2 regions of the Micromonospora sp. SD19 genome follow, and region 2 is predicted to be linked to the other one. Evidence: riboswitches for the same ligand, from Rfam matches in the RefSeq annotation. Region 2 holds a riboswitch; the other holds the start of a gene.
The links. A riboswitch is a leader RNA that binds a small molecule or an ion and turns the genes downstream of it on or off. The one in region 2 is predicted to bind thiamine pyrophosphate.
Positions count from the first base shown of each region.

Region 1 (8,701 bases), on a different contig from region 2:
CCGGACACGGACCGCTGGACGCCCGCACCGTCGGCCTGGCCGGTCACCTCGGCGTGGACGGTGCCACCGCAGGCCGCCGAGCCCGAGACGACGGCGTCGGACGGTTCGAGGGGGCCCGACGAGCCGACCGAGCCGACGCCCAGGCCCCGGCATCGGGCACCGTTGCCGGATCTGAGCCGGGCCGGCACCTGGAACGCGTTCGACACCTCCCGGCGCGCCAGGTCGACGGAACCGCGGGACAGCTCGTCGGCACGGACGACCTCGACCGGCACCAGCGAGCCGACAGTAGCGGCCCAACACCCGAAGCCGACGGAGTTGCCGGGGACGGTGGGCGCGCCCGCCGGTGCGACCGACAGCGGCACCGGCGATCCGGCGGGTGCCGACGCCACGTCACCGGCACAGGTGGCGGAGCAACCCTCCCGGCGAGGACGACTCGGTGGGCTGTTCCGCCGCAACCGGTCCCGTGCCGACGAGGAGGGCCCGAAGACGTCGGATGCGGCCGAGCCGCTGGCCACCCAGGACGAGGAATTCGTCGACTGGGTCGCCGGGCTGAGCAAGCCGGTGTCGGACAACGAGCCCGAGCAGGAGAACGGCCGCCGGTCGTTGCGCTCCAGCGGCCGACACCACCGCGACTGACCGATCGACTCGGGTCGTCCGGGCTGACACAGTCACCCGGACGACCCGACATTCATGAACCCGAGTCGATCAACCCACGGCAACCCGCGCACCGGACCACTGACGGCCCGGCCCAGCGGGCAGGTCAGGCGAGCGGCAGGTAGACCCGGCTACCGCCGGAGATGAACTCGTCCGACTTGTCCTTCATGCCGCGCGCCGCGTACTCCTTGAGCTCTTGGGTGATCTTCATGGAGCAGAACTTCGGGCCACACATCGAGCAGAAGTGCGCGGTCTTCGCCGGCTCGGCGGGCAGTGTCGCGTCGTGGTACGAGCGGGCCGTCTCCGGGTCCAGCGAGAGGTTGAACTGGTCCTCCCAGCGGAACTCGAACCGCGCCTTCGACAGGGCGTCGTCCCAGGCCTGCGCGCCGGGATGCCCCTTGGCCAGGTCCGCCGCGTGGGCCGCGATCTTGTACGCGATCACGCCCGCCTTCACGTCGTCCCGGTCCGGCAGGCCGAGGTGCTCCTTCGGCGTGACGTAGCAGAGCATCGCGGTGCCGAACATGCCGATCATCGCGGCGCCGATCGCCGAGGTGATGTGGTCGTACGCCGGCGCGATGTCGGTGGTCAACGGACCGAGCGTGTAGAAGGGCGCCTCGTGGCACCACTCCTGCTGAAGGTCCACGTTCTCCTTGATCTTGTGCATCGGTACGTGACCGGGGCCCTCGATCATCACCTGGACGTCGTGCTCCCAGGCGACCTTCGTCAGCTCGCCGAGGGTACGCAGCTCGGCGAACTGCGCCTCGTCGTTGGCGTCAGCGATGGAGCCGGGGCGCAACCCGTCGCCGAGGGAGAACGTCACGTCGTACTTCGCGAGAAGCGTGCACAACTCCTCGAAGTAGGTGTAGAGGAAGTTCTCCTCGTGATGCGCCAGGCACCACGCCGCCATGATCGAACCGCCACGGGACACGATCCCGGTCACCCGGTTCACGGCCAGCGGCACGTACGGCAGGAGCACACCGGCGTGCACTGTCATGTAGTCCACACCCTGCTCGGCCTGCTCGATCACGGTCTCCCGGAACACGTCCCAGCTCAACTTCACCGGGTCGCCGCCGACCTTCTCCAACGCCTGGTAGATCGGCACGGTTCCGATCGGCACCGGGGAGTTCCGCACGATCGCCTCCCGGGTCTCGTGGATGCGCTTACCGGTGGACAGGTCCATCACGGTGTCCGCGCCCCAGCGGGTGGCCCAGGTCAGCTTCTCCACCTCCTCCGCGACCGACGAGCTGACCGCCGAGGTGCCGATGTTGGCGTTCACCTTGACCAGGAACGCCTTTCCGATGATCGCCGGCTCGCACTCCGGGTGGTTGACGTTGAGCGGGAGCACCGCCCGGCCGGCGGCGATCTCGGACCGAACGAGTTCCGGGTCGACGTTCTCCCGGATCGCCACGAACTCCATCTCCGGCGTCACCACACCGGCCCGCGCGTACGCGAGCTGCGTCGGCCGGCGACCGTCCATTCCGGCCAGCGGGGTGCCCGGCCCCCGCACCGGCGCCACATCACCCCGCTCGGCGATCCACGGCCCCCGCAACGGCGGCAGCCCCACCTCCGGGTCCGAACCAGGACCCGACGTGTCGTAGAGCCGCACCGGTGGCAGATCACCGGTCAGCCCCACCTCCGCGAACGGCACCCGGACATCCGGCCGCGAACCCTCGACGTACACCTTGCCTCGTGCGTGCATGACAGCCTCCTGGTGATCAGGCGGACCAGCCGAAGTGGTTCAGCGGCCCGCGCCCCGCGCCCAGCTCCCAGCCCCGCGCGCCGGACAGCGCACGGAGCACGTACTCCTTGGCGGCCCCCACGGCGACCGGCACCGCGTCGCCCCGACCGAGCCGCACCGCGATGGCCGCGGAGAACGAACACCCCGTGCCGTGGGTGTGCCGGGTGTTCACCCGGGGTCCGCGCAACACCGTGGTGACCCCGGCGCCGTGCAGCACGTCGACCGCCTCGCCCCCGTCGAGGTCACCGCCCGTGACCACCACGTACTCCGGGCCGCCGGCCGCCAGAGCCTCGGCGGCCACGACCATCGAGGCCACGTCGTCCACCGGGCGTCCGGTGATCGCCGCCGCCTCCGCGCAGTTCGGGGTCGCCACAGTGGCGTACGGCAACAGCCGCTCCACCGCGCCCACCACGCCGAGCCGGTGACCGCTCGTGGCGACCAGCACCGGATCGACGACGAGTTGCGGCAACCGGCCGTCCCGGGCCGCCTCGGCCACCACGTCAGCGATCGCCGGGGTGCCGAGCATCCCCGTCTTCACCGCGGCGACTGTGAAATCGGTGAGCACGCTGTCCAACTGCTCGGTGACAGTGCGCGGGGGCAGCGGCAGTACCGCGTCGACGCCCCGGGTGTTCTGCGCGGTGACCGCCGTGAGGACGCTGGTGCCGTACGCGCCCAGCGCGGCGAAGACCTTGAGGTCGGCCTGGATGCCGGCGCCGCCGCCGGAGTCCGAGCCGGCGATGGTGAGGATCGTGCTCGGGGTCATTTTCCTGAGTCTCTGGTTGCGGTTTGGGGCTGCGGCGGGCCGTGGTTGGTTGCGGTTGGGGGCTGCGGCCGACCGTGCCCACTCCGGGCGGTCAGGCTTGATCCCTGCGTGGGCACGGTCGGCCGCAGCCCTGACGTGGGGACCTGGCTGACCCCGTGCCGGGTTTGGGTCAGCTTGGGGGTGACCGCCTTGGCATAGGCGCTGGTCAGGGTGGCGGCTGTTTCGGCGGGGTCTTTGGCTCGCATCAGTGCGCCCAGGACTGCTACTCCGACGGCTCCCGCCTCGACGCAGGCGGTTACCTGTTCTGGTGTCTCGATGCCGCCCAGTGCCAGCACTGGCACGTTGCTGACCTCGACCAGATTGCGCAGTCCCGCGACGTCCAGGGGTGGGCCGTAACCCGGTTTTGTCTTCGTGGGCCAGATCGGGGAGATGGTGGCGTAGTGCTCGGTGGTGAGGCGGGTCAGCTCGGTCTGGTTGTGGCAGGAGCGGCCGACCAGCTGGTGGGGTGGCGGTGGGTACGGGCCGGCGGCGGGCAGGTGCACGGCGTCGCCGCCGAGCGGGTCCGGGCCGGCCACGACGAGGGTTCCGCCGACGTCGGCGAGGATCGCCCGCAGCTCGGCGGCGACGGCGGCGCGTTCGGCACGGGGCAGGTCCTTCTCCCGCAGCACCACCCAGCGCACTCCCCCGGCCACCGCCGCGGCCACGACCCGGTCGAGCCCACCCCGCGCGACGAGCCGATCGGTCAACACGACAACCCCGGACGGCGCTGTCACAGCTCGGGTCTTCCCTCGTCGGGGGTGGAGGCGAGCGCGTGGAAACGGCGCTCGATCCGGCCGGCCCCGGCGGCCAGCCGGCCCGCCTCGACCGCGTAGCGCATGGCGGTGGCCATCGCCACCGGATCGGCCGCCCGGGTGACGGCACTGGCCAGCAGCACCCCGTCACAGCCCAGCTCCATCGCCAGGGCCGCGTCGGACGCGGTGCCGATGCCGGCGTCGAGGATCACCGGCACGTCCACACCCTGCCGGATGAGCCGAATGTGGTGCGGGTTGCCGACGCCGAGCCCGGAACCGATCGGCGAGCCGGCCGGCATGACCGCGGCGCAGCCCACGTCGGCGAGGCGGCGGGCGAGCACCGGGTCGTCACTGGTGTACGGCAGCACGGTGAAGCCGTCGGCGACCAACTCCTCGGCGGCGCGGAGCAGCTCCACCCCGTCGGGCAGGAGGGTCCGCTCGTCGCCGATCACCTCCAGCTTGACCCAGGCGGTGTCGAACGCGTCCCGGGCCAGCCGGGCCACCTTCACCGCCTCGGTCGCGGTGTGGCAGCCGGCGGTGTTCGGCAGCAGGCGTACGCCGCACCGGTCCAGCAGTTCCAGCAGTCCACCGGTGGAGCCCGGCGCGGTGCCCACCCGGCGCAGCGCCACTGTGACCAGCTCGGTGCCGGACGCCCGGATCGCCTGCTCCAACACGTGCAGGTTCGCGGCGCCGCCGGTGCCGAGGATCAACCGTGAGGTGAAGGTCTCCCCACCCAGCTCGAACGGCACGCCGCTCACCCGCCCTGCGCCGCGGTGAGCACCTCGACCCGGTCACCGTCGCGCAGCGCCCGGGTAGGCCAGCCGGTGCGCGGCACCACCTCGCCGTTGACCGCGACCGCCACCCCCCGTGGGTGCGGCACGATGTCGCCGACCAGGTCCGCCACTGACGCGCCGGCGGGAACGCTGCGCCCGGCCCCGTTCACCGTCAACTCCACGGGTCCCCCTCCATTGTCGGTTCAGGTCCGCCCACGACGGCACCGGTCGGGCCGAAGCGGTCCGCCCGCAAGGGCGTGAGCAGTGGGTCGGGTCCGCCGCCGAGCACCAGGTCGGCGATCAGGTCGGCGGTGATCGGGGTGAGCACGATGCCGTGCCGGTGATGCCCGGTGGCGGCCAGCACGTCCGGCCGGTCGGGCAGCGGGCCGAGGATCGGCGCGTTGTCCGGGGTGCCCGGGCGCAGCCCGGCGACGGCCTCGACCAGGTCGTACTCGGCCAGTTCGGGCAGCAGGTCGACCCCGGCGCGCAGCAGCCGCTGCACCGCGCCCGCGGTGACCGTGGTGTCCGACCGCTCCTCGACAGTCGCGCCGAGCACCACCTCGCCGTCGTCGCGGGGCACCAGGTAGACGTGCTCGCCGTCGGCGTACCCCCGGATCACGTGCCGGAAGCCCGGCGCGAGGCCGTCGGGCGCGCGGAGCCGGAGGATCTGACCCTTCACCGGCCGCACCGGCAGGCCGGTGAGCGCGGCGGCCCCGCAGCCGGCGGCGACCACCGTGACACCGGCGTCCAGATCGGACAGCTGCCGGACCGGTTGCGGCACGAGCACCACGCCGGCCCGCTGCGCGGCCGTGCGCAGCGCCGGCACCAGCAGCCGGGGGTCGACCTGGTGGTCGGTGGGCGCGAGCGCGCCGCCGCGCACCCGGGGGGCGAGCGCCGGTTCGCGGTCGCGCAGCTCGCTGGGGCGCAGCGGCGTCACCGGCAGGCCCAACCCCTGCTGGTACGCCCAGAGCCGGCGCGCCTCGGCCAGGTCGTCGCCGGTGAGGCCGACCATCAGTGTGCCCTCGGTCCGGTAGCCGATCCCGACTCCGGTCGCCTCGGTCAGCTCGGCGGCGAACGCCGGCCAGCGCTCGGCGGACGCCACCAGCAACGCGGTCAGCTGCCGTTCGCCGAAGTACGCCTCGGCGACCGGGGAGAGCATCCCGGCGGCAACCGACGACGCCCCCGAGCCGGGCGCGGGATCGTGCACCGCCACCCGCAGCCCTCGCGCGGCGCAGCGCCAGGCGATCGCGAGCCCGATCGGCCCCGCCCCCACCACTGCCACGTCCGGCCGGACCCGGTCGCTCGACGGCGCTGACGGGAACCGGCCGGTCAGCACGTCAGGGCCTCGATCAGCGCGGCGGTCGCCAGTGCCGGGTCGGCGGCGGCGGAGACGGCACCGACCACCGCCACCCCGTACGCCCCGGCGGCCCGCAGCGCCGGCACCCGGGCGGCGGTCACTCCACCGATCGCGATGACGGGCACGTCGACGGCGTCGACGACGGCACGTACCCCGGAGGGCCCGATGGGATCCGGCAGACCGGTCTTGGTGCTGGTGGTGTGGCACGGTCCGACGCCGAGGTAGCTGGCTCCCGCCGCGACGGCCTCGCCCGCGGTGCCCGGCGCGCGGGCGGTGGCGCCCAGCACGCCGGTGGGGCCGAGCACCCGGCGGGCGGCGGCGACCGGCAGGTCGTCGGCGCCGACGTGGCCACCGGCGGCGCCCACCGCCAGCGCCACGTGCAACCGGTCGTTGACCAGGCAGGACGCCCCGTACGAGGTGCACAGCGCCAGCACCCGTCGGGCCAGGTCGTACGCCTCGCGGTCGGTGGCGGAATCCTCTACCCGGACCTGCACCACCAGCTCGGCACGGGCCGCGCTGAGGGCGGCCCGGACCACGGCGAGTGGGTCACGCCCGGGTCGGGTGTCGGTGATGAGATGCAATCGCCCCAGGGACGGCACGGCAACACTCCTCCCTGCGCCGGCATTACCCGGATCAGGTTCGACGGTCGGGGGCTGTCAGCCCCCCTCTCAGCCCGGTACACCGGGCTCCCGTGGGTTACTTGCGTGTCACCGTACGACAGATCCGCCAGCCTGCCAAGGTGCCGGGTCGGCGGCGGCCGGCGGGCCGGACCACATCAGAACGATCAAGATCCATGGGGCACTTCATGCGGTCCTGTTCGGAATGTCGCCCGCCGTTGCAGAACCGTTACCCGTCCGCATCTTGCCCGACATCGAACCAGCCGAATTAATTTGTTCAGCGATTCGACAAAATGTCGGTGGGGGCGCCCTGGCACGGTGTCACCACCGACTCCATCAGGGACGGCCTTCGGCGAGCCGACTCCCGCGAGCTCTGTCACTACGACACAGGAGGCGGCGTGTCCCGTTCTCGTCGTGCCCGCGTACCCATCACCGCAACCCTGATCTCCCTGGCCATGGCCTCGACCACCCTGTTCGGCACGCCCGCCCAGGCGGCCGCCCAGGTCCCCCCACGGGATGCGAAAGCCGCAGCCCCGGTCAGCCAGGTGGCGCCGAAGGCGCCAAAGGCCGCAGCCGATCCCTACTCCGTCCTCGTCTTCTCCAAGACCGCCGGCTTCCGGCACGACTCCATCCCCACCGGCATCGCCGCCATCCAACAACTCGGCGCCGCCAACGGATTCACCGTTGACAACTCCGAGGACGGCGCCGCATTCAACGACGCCAACCTGGCGAAGTACAAGGCGGTGATCTGGCTCTCCACCACCGGTGACGTGCTCAACGCCGAGCAGCAGGCCGCGTTCGAGCGCTACGTGAAGGCCGGCGGTGGTTACGTCGGCATCCACGCCGCGTCGGACACCGAGTACAGCTGGGCCTGGTACGGCGACCTGGTCGGCGCGTACTTCGCCAACCACCCGCAGAACCAGACGGCCACCGTCAAGGTGGAGGACCACGCCCACCCGTCCACTGCGGAGTTGCCGGACCGCTGGTCCCGCTTTGACGAGTGGTACAACTACCAGAGCAACCCGCGGCCGGACGTGCACGTGCTGGCCAGCCTGGACGAGAAGAGCTACACCCCCGGCGCCGGCGCGATGGGTGCCGACCACCCGGTCGCCTGGTGTCAGGACTACGACGGTGGCCGCTCCTGGTACACCGGTCTGGGGCACACCCGGGAGTCGTACGCCGAGCCCGGCTTCCTGTCCCACCTGCTCGGCGGCATCCAGAGCGCCGCCGGTGTGGTGGACGCCGACTGTGGCGCCTCGAAGACCTCCAACTTCGAGAAGGTCTCCCTGGACAGCAACACCAGCAACCCGATGGAGCTGGACATCGCCCCCGACGGGCGGGTCTTCTACATCGAGCGCGACGGTCGGGTGCAGATCATCAAGCCGGACACCGGCAACACCGTCACCGCCGTCGACCTGGACGTCTTCACCGGCAACGAGGACGGCCTGATCGGCATCCGGCTCGACCCGGACTTCGCCACCAACAAGTGGGTGTACCTGTACTACGCCCCGAACGACGGGGTCACCCGCAACCTGCTGTCCCGCTTCACGGTGACCGGTGACACCATCGACCCGGCCAGCGAGAAGCAGGTGCTGCGGGTCGACACCCAGCGCAACACCTGCTGCCACGCCGGTGGCAGCATGACCTTCGACGGCGAGGGCAACCTGTACCTGGCCACCGGCGACAACACCAACCCGTTCGAGTCGAACTCGTACTCGCCGATCGACGAGCGGGCCGGCCGCCAGGACTACGACGCGCAGCGCACCTCGGCCAACACGAACGACCTGCGCGGCAAGGTGATCCGGATCCACCCGGAGGACGACGGGACGTACACCGTTCCGGCCGGCAACCTGTTCGCGCCGGGCACCGAGAAGACCCGTCCCGAGATCTACGCGATGGGCTTCCGCAACCCGTTCCGGATCGGCACCGACCCGAAGACCAACACGCTGTACGTCGCGGACTACGGGCCGGACGCCAACTCCGACAACCCGAACCGCGGCCCTCGGGG
Region 1 covers NZ_JBTLMN010000004.1:212,405-221,105, reverse strand. The annotation lists gene ACX27O_RS16645 (hypothetical protein) at 1-636, shown strand, start outside; gene thiC (phosphomethylpyrimidine synthase ThiC) at 761-2,353, opposite strand; gene thiD (bifunctional hydroxymethylpyrimidine kinase/phosphomethylpyrimidine kinase) at 2,370-3,155, opposite strand; gene ACX27O_RS16630 (thiamine phosphate synthase) at 3,152-3,928, opposite strand; gene ACX27O_RS16625 (thiazole synthase) at 3,925-4,704, opposite strand; gene thiS (sulfur carrier protein ThiS) at 4,701-4,901, opposite strand; gene thiO (glycine oxidase ThiO) at 4,892-6,055, opposite strand; gene thiE (thiamine phosphate synthase) at 6,049-6,675, opposite strand; TPP riboswitch at 6,670-6,779, opposite strand; gene ACX27O_RS16605 (ThuA domain-containing protein) at 7,092-8,701, shown strand, end outside.
Region 1: it holds a riboswitch for thiamine pyrophosphate, as region 2 does, so the genes downstream of both, thiE (thiamine phosphate synthase) here and ACX27O_RS31795 (ECF transporter S component) in region 2, are expected to answer to the same signal.

Region 2 (8,701 bases):
CCGCGCAGCGCGCCCTCCTCGCCGCCGGAGACGCCAGTGCCGCTGAAGTGCAGCCCCTGCGCCCGCAGCGCCTCCTCACGGCGACGGGTGTCCGCGAAGTGGGCGTTACCGCAGTCGACGATGATGTCGCCCTCGTCGAGCAGCGGCACCAACTCGTCGATCACCGCGTCGGTGGGCGCGCCGGCCTTCACCATCACGATGACAGCGCGGGGCCGCTCCAGCGACGCCACGAAATCGGCCATCGTCTCGCCCGGCACGAACGTGCCCTCGTCGCCGTGCTCGGCGACCAGGCTGCGGGTGCGCTCCGGCGAGCGGTTGTGCACTGCCACCGTGAAGCCGTTGCGAGCCAGGTTGCGAGCCACATTGCGACCCATCACCGCCAGCCCGGTCACCCCGATTTGAGCCCTCGCCTGATCAGCCATCCGTGCCGCCACCTCTCGTCACACCACTATCAGCGTTTGGAAACTTACCGTGATGTGAGCCGATACGGACCAGTGACCGACGTCGCGTTACTGCACGTGATGTGGACGATGACGCTGGCGGTTTCGACGCCCGACGATGGTCGGCGAGCCCCGCACAGGGAAACCTGTCGTCATTGCCCGCCGCGCGCGTCAGCCTTCGGCGAGACGGGCTTCGATACGGGCGATCTTCCCGGTGAGCGCGTCGGTGACCCCGGGCCGGACGTCGGCCTTGAGCACCACACTCACCCGGGGTGCCCGCGCGGCGACCACGTCGACCGCTCGCTTCACCACCGCCATCACCTCGTCCCACTCACCCTCGACGGTGGTGAACATGGCATCGGTCCGGTTGGGCAGGCCGGACGCACGGACCACCCGAACCGCCTCAGCGACCAGGTCACCCACCGAATCGTCACCGCCGAGCGGGGTGATCGAGAACGCGATCAGCATGAGCCGATGGTGCCAGGAAAAACGGATGCGCGCCGGTGCGGCGGTGGCTAGGGTACGGACATGCGTAACTGACGCCCCACTTCCGAGCCGGCCCGCCGTCCCGCGTCGCGGTCCGTGCGCTCCCGGGCGTCCCGCATCCCCCTCCCGCCGTTCGGCGGCGACGGTCTGCCCGACGCCGGTGAGCAGTCCCTTCCCCACTCGACCGTCGCGCGACGGCGGTCACCAGCCGATCCGACCGACCGCCGCTGCGCGGGACCGGCCGTGCCGGTCGGCACTGAAGGAGGCCCGGATGCCTGCCAGGCGTAACCCGAAGAAGACCCGTACCCCCAGCGCGACGCCGCTCGGTGTCGACCCGGCGGCCGGCCACGGCCCGCTGCCACCCGCCCTGCCGTCCCGCGACCCGTCCCTGCCGGCGGCGCTGATGGAGCCCGGGGCGCTGGCCGAGCCGGCGGCGCTGGTGGAGCCGGGAGCGCTGGCCAAGCCGGGGGCGCTGGTGGAGTTGGCGCAGTCGGCGGCCGTCCCGGACGAGGTGGTGCTGCCGGTCGACCTGCCGGACGCGGTCGACGTGCCGGTGGTTGTCGACGCGCCGAAGGTGGCAGACCTGCCGAAGCCAACCGGGCGGCCGAAGGCACCGACGGCCGGTCCGCCGCAGGGCGGCGGCAACCGCTCCGGCAGCGGCCGCAGCCAACAGGCCGGCCAAGCCCGCCGCTACGCCTTCCGCCGCAGCTAACCAACCCACCCCACCCCACTCCGCCCACCCCACCCGCCCCGCCCGCCGATCTTGCACTTTCTGTCCTCGCACAACCGGCATACCGGGATGAAACAACGACAGGAATCGCAAGATCGATGGGGGTGCGGCGGGGCTGGGCCGGGCGGGGGTTGCGGCGTGGACGGTGGGTGGTGGGTGGTGGGTGGTGGGTGGTGACGACAACATCAGGGATGTAGTGGTCTCCGTCGGCAGCGAGGCCACTACATCCCTGATGTTGTGCGGATCTTGCCGCCGGCAGGCGCCAGAGCCGGGCGGCGCCGCGCGGTGAGTGCGCGGCGCGCGGCGGGTGGGGTCAGCTGATCAGGGGGCGGAAGGTGCCTAGGAGAATGCTCGTGGTCAGGGCTGCTGCGGCGAGCACGACGGCCCCGGCGATGAGGAGCGCGTCGGCGCGGGTGAAGTGCTGCCGGCGGGCGACGGTACGGGGGGTGCCGGCGTCGAAGCCACGCGCGTCCATCGCCACGGCCAGCCGGGTGCCTCGACGGATCGCCCCTACCAGCAGGGCGAACGCGGTGGAGGTGAAGAGCCGCAGCTTCGCCACCGGATTGCGTCCCGCGTCGACGCCGCGCGCACGCCGAGCCATGCTGATCATCTGCCACTCCTGACCGAGCAGCGGCACCAGCCGGAACGCGGCCAGCGCCCCGATGGCGAACCGGGCCGGCGCCTTCGCGTTCTGGATCAACGCGTCGGCCAGGTCGGTGGGGTCGGTGGTCGCGAACACGATCACGCCGGGCAGCGCCACCGCGAACACCCGCAGCACCAGGCCGAGCGCGGTGAGCAGCACGCCGGTGCTCACCAGCACCGGCCCCGCGTCCAGCAGGACCCGACCGGACCGGTCGGCGGCGAACAGCACCAGGGTGACCAGGATGCCGGCGGCGCTGAGCAGCAGGGGCCAGGCCCGTCGGGCCAGTACCCGGTAGCGGATGCCGAACAGCGGCAGCACGGCCAGTTCGAGGGCGATGGCGATCGCCGGGGCGACTGGGTCCAGGGTGGCCAGCAGGATGAACGAGAAGGCGAGTGCGGCGGCGACCTTCGCCACCGGGTTGCGGCGGGCCAACGGCGCGTCCGGCGCGGCGACCGGCTCGATGCTGATCATCGGTGGTCGTCCGGGGCGCGGTGCAGGGTGACGGTGCGGTCGGCGAGCGCGGCGACGAAGTCCGCGTCGTGGGTGACGGTGACCACCCCGTGCCCGGCGTCGCGCAGGTCGGCGAAGAGGTCGACCAACTCCCGCCAGGTCCGCCGGTCCTGGCCGAAGGTGGGTTCGTCGCAGATCAACAGGCGGGGCGCGGTGGCCAGGGCGGTCGCCACGCTCAGCCGCCGCGCCTCACCACCGGAGAGGGTGTACGGGTTGGCGGCGGCGAGTCGGGCCAGCCGCAGCCGTTCCAGCAGCCCGGCCACCGTCTCGTTGACCACCGCCTCCGGTTGACCGGTGCGGCGTGGGCCGAGCGCCAGCTCGTCGAAGACGGTGCTGGTGACGAACTGGTGTTCCGGATCCTGGAAGACCGACCCGATCCGCCGGGCCAGCGCGGGCGCCCGCCAGCGGTGCGGGGGAGTGCGGTGGTCCGGGCCGGCCAGTTCGGCGGACGCGGTGACCCGCCCACTGCCCGGCCGGAGCAGACCGCCGAGCAGCAACGCCAGGGTGGACTTGCCGGCACCGTTGGGTCCGCGTACGGCGAGTGCCTCACCGGCGCGTACCGACAGGTTGGTGTCGCCCAGCCGGGGTGGCAGGCCGACCTGGTCGGCGGTGAGCAACAGCTCCCCGGGCCCGGCGGTGGCGGCCCGGGGCGTGATGGGGTGACCGGGCACCCAGACGCCCTCGGCGGCCAGGGCGGCGCCGTGGGCGGCGAAGACCGCCTCGGGGGTGCCGTCCGCGCGGACGCCGCCTCCCGGTTCCAGGACGACCACCCGGTCCACCAGTGGCAACGCCTCGGCGACCCGGTGCTCAACCAGGATCAGCGTGGTGTCGACGTCCAGCGCGCCGGCCACCGCGTGCCGGACCAGGTCGGCCCCGGCCGGGTCGAGGTTGGCGGTCGGCTCGTCGAGCAGCAGCAGGGCGGGGCGCAGGGCCAGCGCGCCGGCCAGGGCGAGGCGTTGCTGCTCGCCGCCGGAGAGCGCCGCCGTGCGGCGGTCCCGAGGGTACGGGAAGCCGACCCGGTGCAGGGCCTCGTCGACCCGGGGCCAGATCTCGTCGGCAGGTACCCCCCGGTTCTCCAGCCCGAACGCGACGTCGTCGCCGCAGCGGGCCATCACCAGTTGGGTCTCCGGGTCCTGGAAGACGACGCCGACCCGTTCCCGCCCCTTGCGCGGGTCGAGCCCGTCGATCTCGACGGTGCCCTCCTGCTCGCCGGAGTCGTCGGGAAGCAGCCCGGCCAGCGCGCTGAGCAGGGTGCTCTTGCCGGCCCCCGAGGGCCCGAGCAGCAGCACCCGTTCCCCGACCTCGATGCGCAGGTCGACCCCGCGCAGCGCCCAGGCCCGCCGCCCGGCGTGCCGCCACCCGAACCCCCGCAACACCACAGCGCCCACCGAACCCCCTCCCAACCTGTCCAGCCCCGCCTCATCCACGTTGATCAAGAGGTTTGCGTCAGAAAACCGGCTTCTGTTGACGCAAACCTCTTGATCAACGCCATCGGGTGGGGGTTAGACCAGGGCGCGGTCTCGGCCTACCGGGAAGCGGTCCAGGACGCCGGTGTTGGCCAGGGCCCTGGTCAGCAGCCAGCCGCCCGCGCCGGCGATCACGGTGGCGCTGACGACGGTGAGCAGCGCGTACGGGATGCGGTAGTCGGCCAGCGCGTAGTCGACGTTCCAGACGAAGAAGTCGAACAACGCGGCGCTGAGACCGGTCAGCGCGCCGGCGAGCACGGCTGTCGGCAGCCGGAACGACCGGTACCGGAAGGCGGCGAAGGCCAGCTCGGCGCCGATGCCCTGCACGATCCCCTGCGGGATCACCGTGCCGGCCCACTGGCTGCCCAGCAGCGCGGACAGGACCGCGGCCACGGTCTCGCAGTAGAGCGCGGCACCGGGCTTGCGGATGACCAGCCCACCGATCACCGCCGGCATCAACCAGACGCCGTAGAGCAGCGTCTGCGCCGGCGGGAAGAAGGCGAACGCGCCCTCGGTGGCGCTCCAGACCAGGCCCCAGGCCCAGAAGATGACGCCGAAGGCGACCGCGATCACCGAGGCGACCACGATGTCGATGGTGCGCCAACGGTTGGTGGTGTTGTCCATGATTGCTCCCAGTTCAACGAAGAGAACCAGGAGAAGACGCACGCCGCGTCCGGTGGCACCGGACTGCGGCGCGGCTGGAGGTCGACCGAACTCCCTGCGCTGGCATTACCCAGATCAGGTTCGAGGGTCTGCGGGCGTACCCGCACTCTCAGCGCTGTGCGCTCCCCTGTCGGATATGAAGTTGTCTCGGTGACGCTAACACCGACCCGGGTCGTGGGCCCAGCAGGGCATGCGCCTGACCTGCGGGAGCGGCCGGCCCACCGTCTTCTGGGTACGCTTCCGATCATGCGGGTTGATGCACGAGGCCTCACGTTCGACGTGACAGTCGACGGTCCACCGGACGGCGTGCCCGTCCTGCTGCTGCACGGTTTCCCTCAGCACAGCGGTGAGTGGGACGACGTGGTGCCGCGGCTGCACACGGGTGGGCTGCGCACGTACGCGCTGGACCAGCGCGGCTACTCGCCCGGCGCCCGGCCTACTGCGGTGGCCGACTACCGCATCCCCGAACTCGTCGCCGACGTGGTGGCGGTGCTCGACGCGCTGGAGCTGGACGCCGTGCACCTGGTCGGCCACGACTGGGGCGCGGTGGTGGCGTGGGCGGTTGCCGCCCGGCACCCCGACCGGGTGCACACACTGACCGCGGTGTCCGTGCCGCATCCGGCGGCCATGGCGCACGCCCTGAGCACCGACAGCGGACAGAAGGCCCGCTCGTCGTACATGGCGTTGTTCCGCAAGCCGGACAAGGCGGAGAAGGTGCTGCTGGCGTGGCACGCCGCCGCGCTGCGCAAGCTGCTCGGCGGGGTGGGCGACGCGTCCCGGGTGAACAGGTACGCCGACCCGATGCGCGAGCCGGGGGCGCTCACGGCGGCCCTGAACTGGTACCGGGCGATGTCCCGCGCCGACCTGGCCGGCGTCGGCCCGGTCACGGTGCCCACCACGTACGTCTGGAGTGACCGGGACGTCGCCATCGGCCGGACCGCCGCCGAGGCGTGCGCGCCGAACGTCACCGGGGACTACCGCTTCGTGCGGCTGTCCGGGGTGAGTCACTGGATTCCGGACGAGGCGCCGGCCCCACTCGCCGAGGCGATCCTGGCCCGGGCCGGCTAAGTGGCAGGCAATCGAACGACGGAGGACGTATGACGGTGAGTGCCGAGGACTACCTGGCCGTGGTGACCGAGACGATCGGCCGGGTGGCCGCCAGCCAGCGGGAGGCGGTGGGGCGGGCCGCCGACCTGATCGCCGAGGCGGTCCGGGCCGACGGCGTGGTGCACGCGTTCGGCACCGGGCACTCGGAGGCCCTCGCGATGGAGATCGCCGGGCGGGCGGGTGGTCTGGTGCCGACCAACCGGATCGCGCTGCGCGACCTGGTGCTGATCGGCGGCGAGCCGGCCGACCGGCTCGGCCCGCTGCTGGAGCGGGACCCGGCCGTCGCGCACCGCCTCTACGAGCTGGCCCCGGTTCGCCCCACCGACGTCTTCGTGCTCGCCTCGAACTCCGGGGTCAACGGCGCGATGGTGGAATTCGCCACGCTGGTGAAGGAGCACGGTCACGGGCTGGTGGCGATCACCTCGGCGCAGCACTCCGGCCGGATGACGTCCCGGCACCCGTCGGGGCGCAAGCTGAGCGACCTCGCCGACGTGGTGCTCGACAACGGTGCCCCGTACGGCGACGCGACGCTGCCCCTGCCCGGCGGTGGCGCGGTCGGCGCGGTCTCCTCGATCACCGCGGCGTTGCTGGCCCAGCAGGTGACGGTGGAGGTCGTGGCGCGGTTGCTGGCGGCGGGGCAGCGGCCCCCGGTCTACCTGTCGGCGAACATCCCCGACGGCGACGCACACAACAACGAGCTGGAAGCCCGGTACGCGGGCCGCATCCGACGCGGGTCCTGACGTTGCCACACGATGAACGGCCGATGTCGTGAACCTGTTTCGCGCTCGGCCGGGTGGGGCATTGGCGTTGCTGCCGGCGGCCGGGACCGCCGGCAGTAGCGTCTCACCGGAGGTAGCGCGTGTCCAAGGAGACCGAGAAGCAGCGTTGGCAGCGCAACTTCGCCGACCTGCTGCAGGAGTTGCGGGTCGCTCAGACTGGCGTTCAGATCCTCTTCGCCTTCCTGCTCACCCTGCCGTTCAGTAACGGGTTCACCAGGACCAGCGAGTTCCAACGCGACGTGTACATCGTGGCGTTGCTCGCGGCGGCCGCCGCCACCGCGATGATCATCTCGCCGGTGGCGTTCCACCGGGCGCTCTTCCGGCAGGGGCGTAAGCCCGAACTGGTGCGGTTCGCCCACCGGATGGCCACCGGCGGTCTCGCCTTCATGCTGATCGCGATGGTCAGCGCCGTCCTGCTGATCACCGACTTCGTGTTGGACCGGCCGATCGCCTTCCTGCTCAGCGCCCTGACCGGGCTGTGGTTCCTCACGTTCTGGATGATCCTGCCGTTCGCCCGGCGCAACTGGGGTGAGGACGACATCGACGACGATGACGACGACCCGGACACGATCGACGGCCGCTGACCCCACCGATCCGCACGCAGCGCTACCCCCGGGTAACAACCGGGGGTAGCGTGACGGGTAGTCGCACACGTCGACGCAGCCGCACCGAACTTCGAGGGGGCAGCCGTGACCACGACGCAGAACGGCCGACCGGCACCGGACGGCCCCGACTCCGAAGCCACCGCCCAGGCCGCGGCGCCACTGCCCGCGGAAGCCGGACAGGTCTCCGAGAAGGAGGCCCGGCAGGTCGCCGAAGCCGCCCGAGAGTCCACCTGGGACCGACCCAGCTTCGGCAAGGAGTTGTTCCTCGGCCGCTTCCGGCTCGACCTGATCGACCCGTGGCCCCGATCCGACCCGGACGACGTGGCCCGGGCGGAGGAGTTCCTTGGTCGGTTCCGCGCCTTCCTGGCCTCCGAGGTGGACGGCGCCGCCATCGAACGGGACGGCTCCATACCCGACTCGGTGTTCCACGGCCTGGCTGACCTCGGCGCGTTCGGCATGAAGATCGACCGGAAGTACGGCGGGCTCGGGCTGAGCAACCTGCACTACTGCCGGGCGCTCATGCTGGCCGGCTCGGTCAGCCCGGCCATCGGCGCGCTGCTCTCGGCCCACCAGTCGATCGGTGTGCCACAGCCACTGAAGATGTTCGGCACCGCCGAGCAGAAGCAGCGCTTCCTGCCCCGGCTCGCGGCCGGTGAGGTGTCGGCGTTCCTGCTCACCGAGCCCGACGTCGGCTCCGACCCGGCCCGGCTGGCCACCGTCGCCGAGCCGACCGAGGACGGCACCGGTTACCGGCTCAACGGGGTGAAGCTCTGGGCCACCAACGGCATCGTGGCGACCCTGCTGGTGGTGATGGCCCGGGTGCCGGCCACTGAGGGCCGCCGGGGCGGGATCACCGCGTTCGTGGTGGACGGCGACAGCGAGGGCATCACCGTCGAGCGGCGCAACGAGTTCATCGGCCTGCGCGGCCTGGAGAACAGCCTGACCCGGTTCCACGACGTGTTCGTCCCCGCCGAGAACGTCATCGGCGGCGAGGGCAAGGGGCTGAAGATCGCCCTGACCACCCTGAACACCGGCCGGCTCTCACTGCCGGCGATGTGCGTGGGCGCCGGCAAGTGGGCGTTGAACGTGGCCCGTGGCTGGGCCGCCGACCGGGTCCAGTGGGGTCGACCGGTGGGCGAGCACGAAGCGGTCGCGCAGAAGCTGTCCTTCATCGCCGCCACCACGTACGGCATGGAGACCATGCTCGACCTCTGCTGCCTGCTCGCCGACGACGACCGCAACGACATTCGGATCGAGGCGGCGCTGGTCAAG
Region 2 covers NZ_JBTLMN010000015.1:92,976-101,676, forward strand. The annotation lists gene gndA (NADP-dependent phosphogluconate dehydrogenase) at 1-422, opposite strand, end outside; gene ACX27O_RS31775 (thiamine-binding protein) at 612-908, opposite strand; gene ACX27O_RS31780 (hypothetical protein) at 1,198-1,638, shown strand; gene ACX27O_RS31785 (energy-coupling factor transporter transmembrane component T family protein) at 1,970-2,770, opposite strand; gene ACX27O_RS31790 (ABC transporter ATP-binding protein) at 2,767-4,197, opposite strand; gene ACX27O_RS31795 (ECF transporter S component) at 4,312-4,899, opposite strand; TPP riboswitch at 4,973-5,077, opposite strand; gene ACX27O_RS31800 (alpha/beta fold hydrolase) at 5,185-6,006, shown strand; gene ACX27O_RS31805 (sugar isomerase domain-containing protein) at 6,036-6,785, shown strand; gene ACX27O_RS31810 (DUF6328 family protein) at 6,905-7,408, shown strand; gene ACX27O_RS31815 (acyl-CoA dehydrogenase family protein) at 7,514-8,701, shown strand, end outside.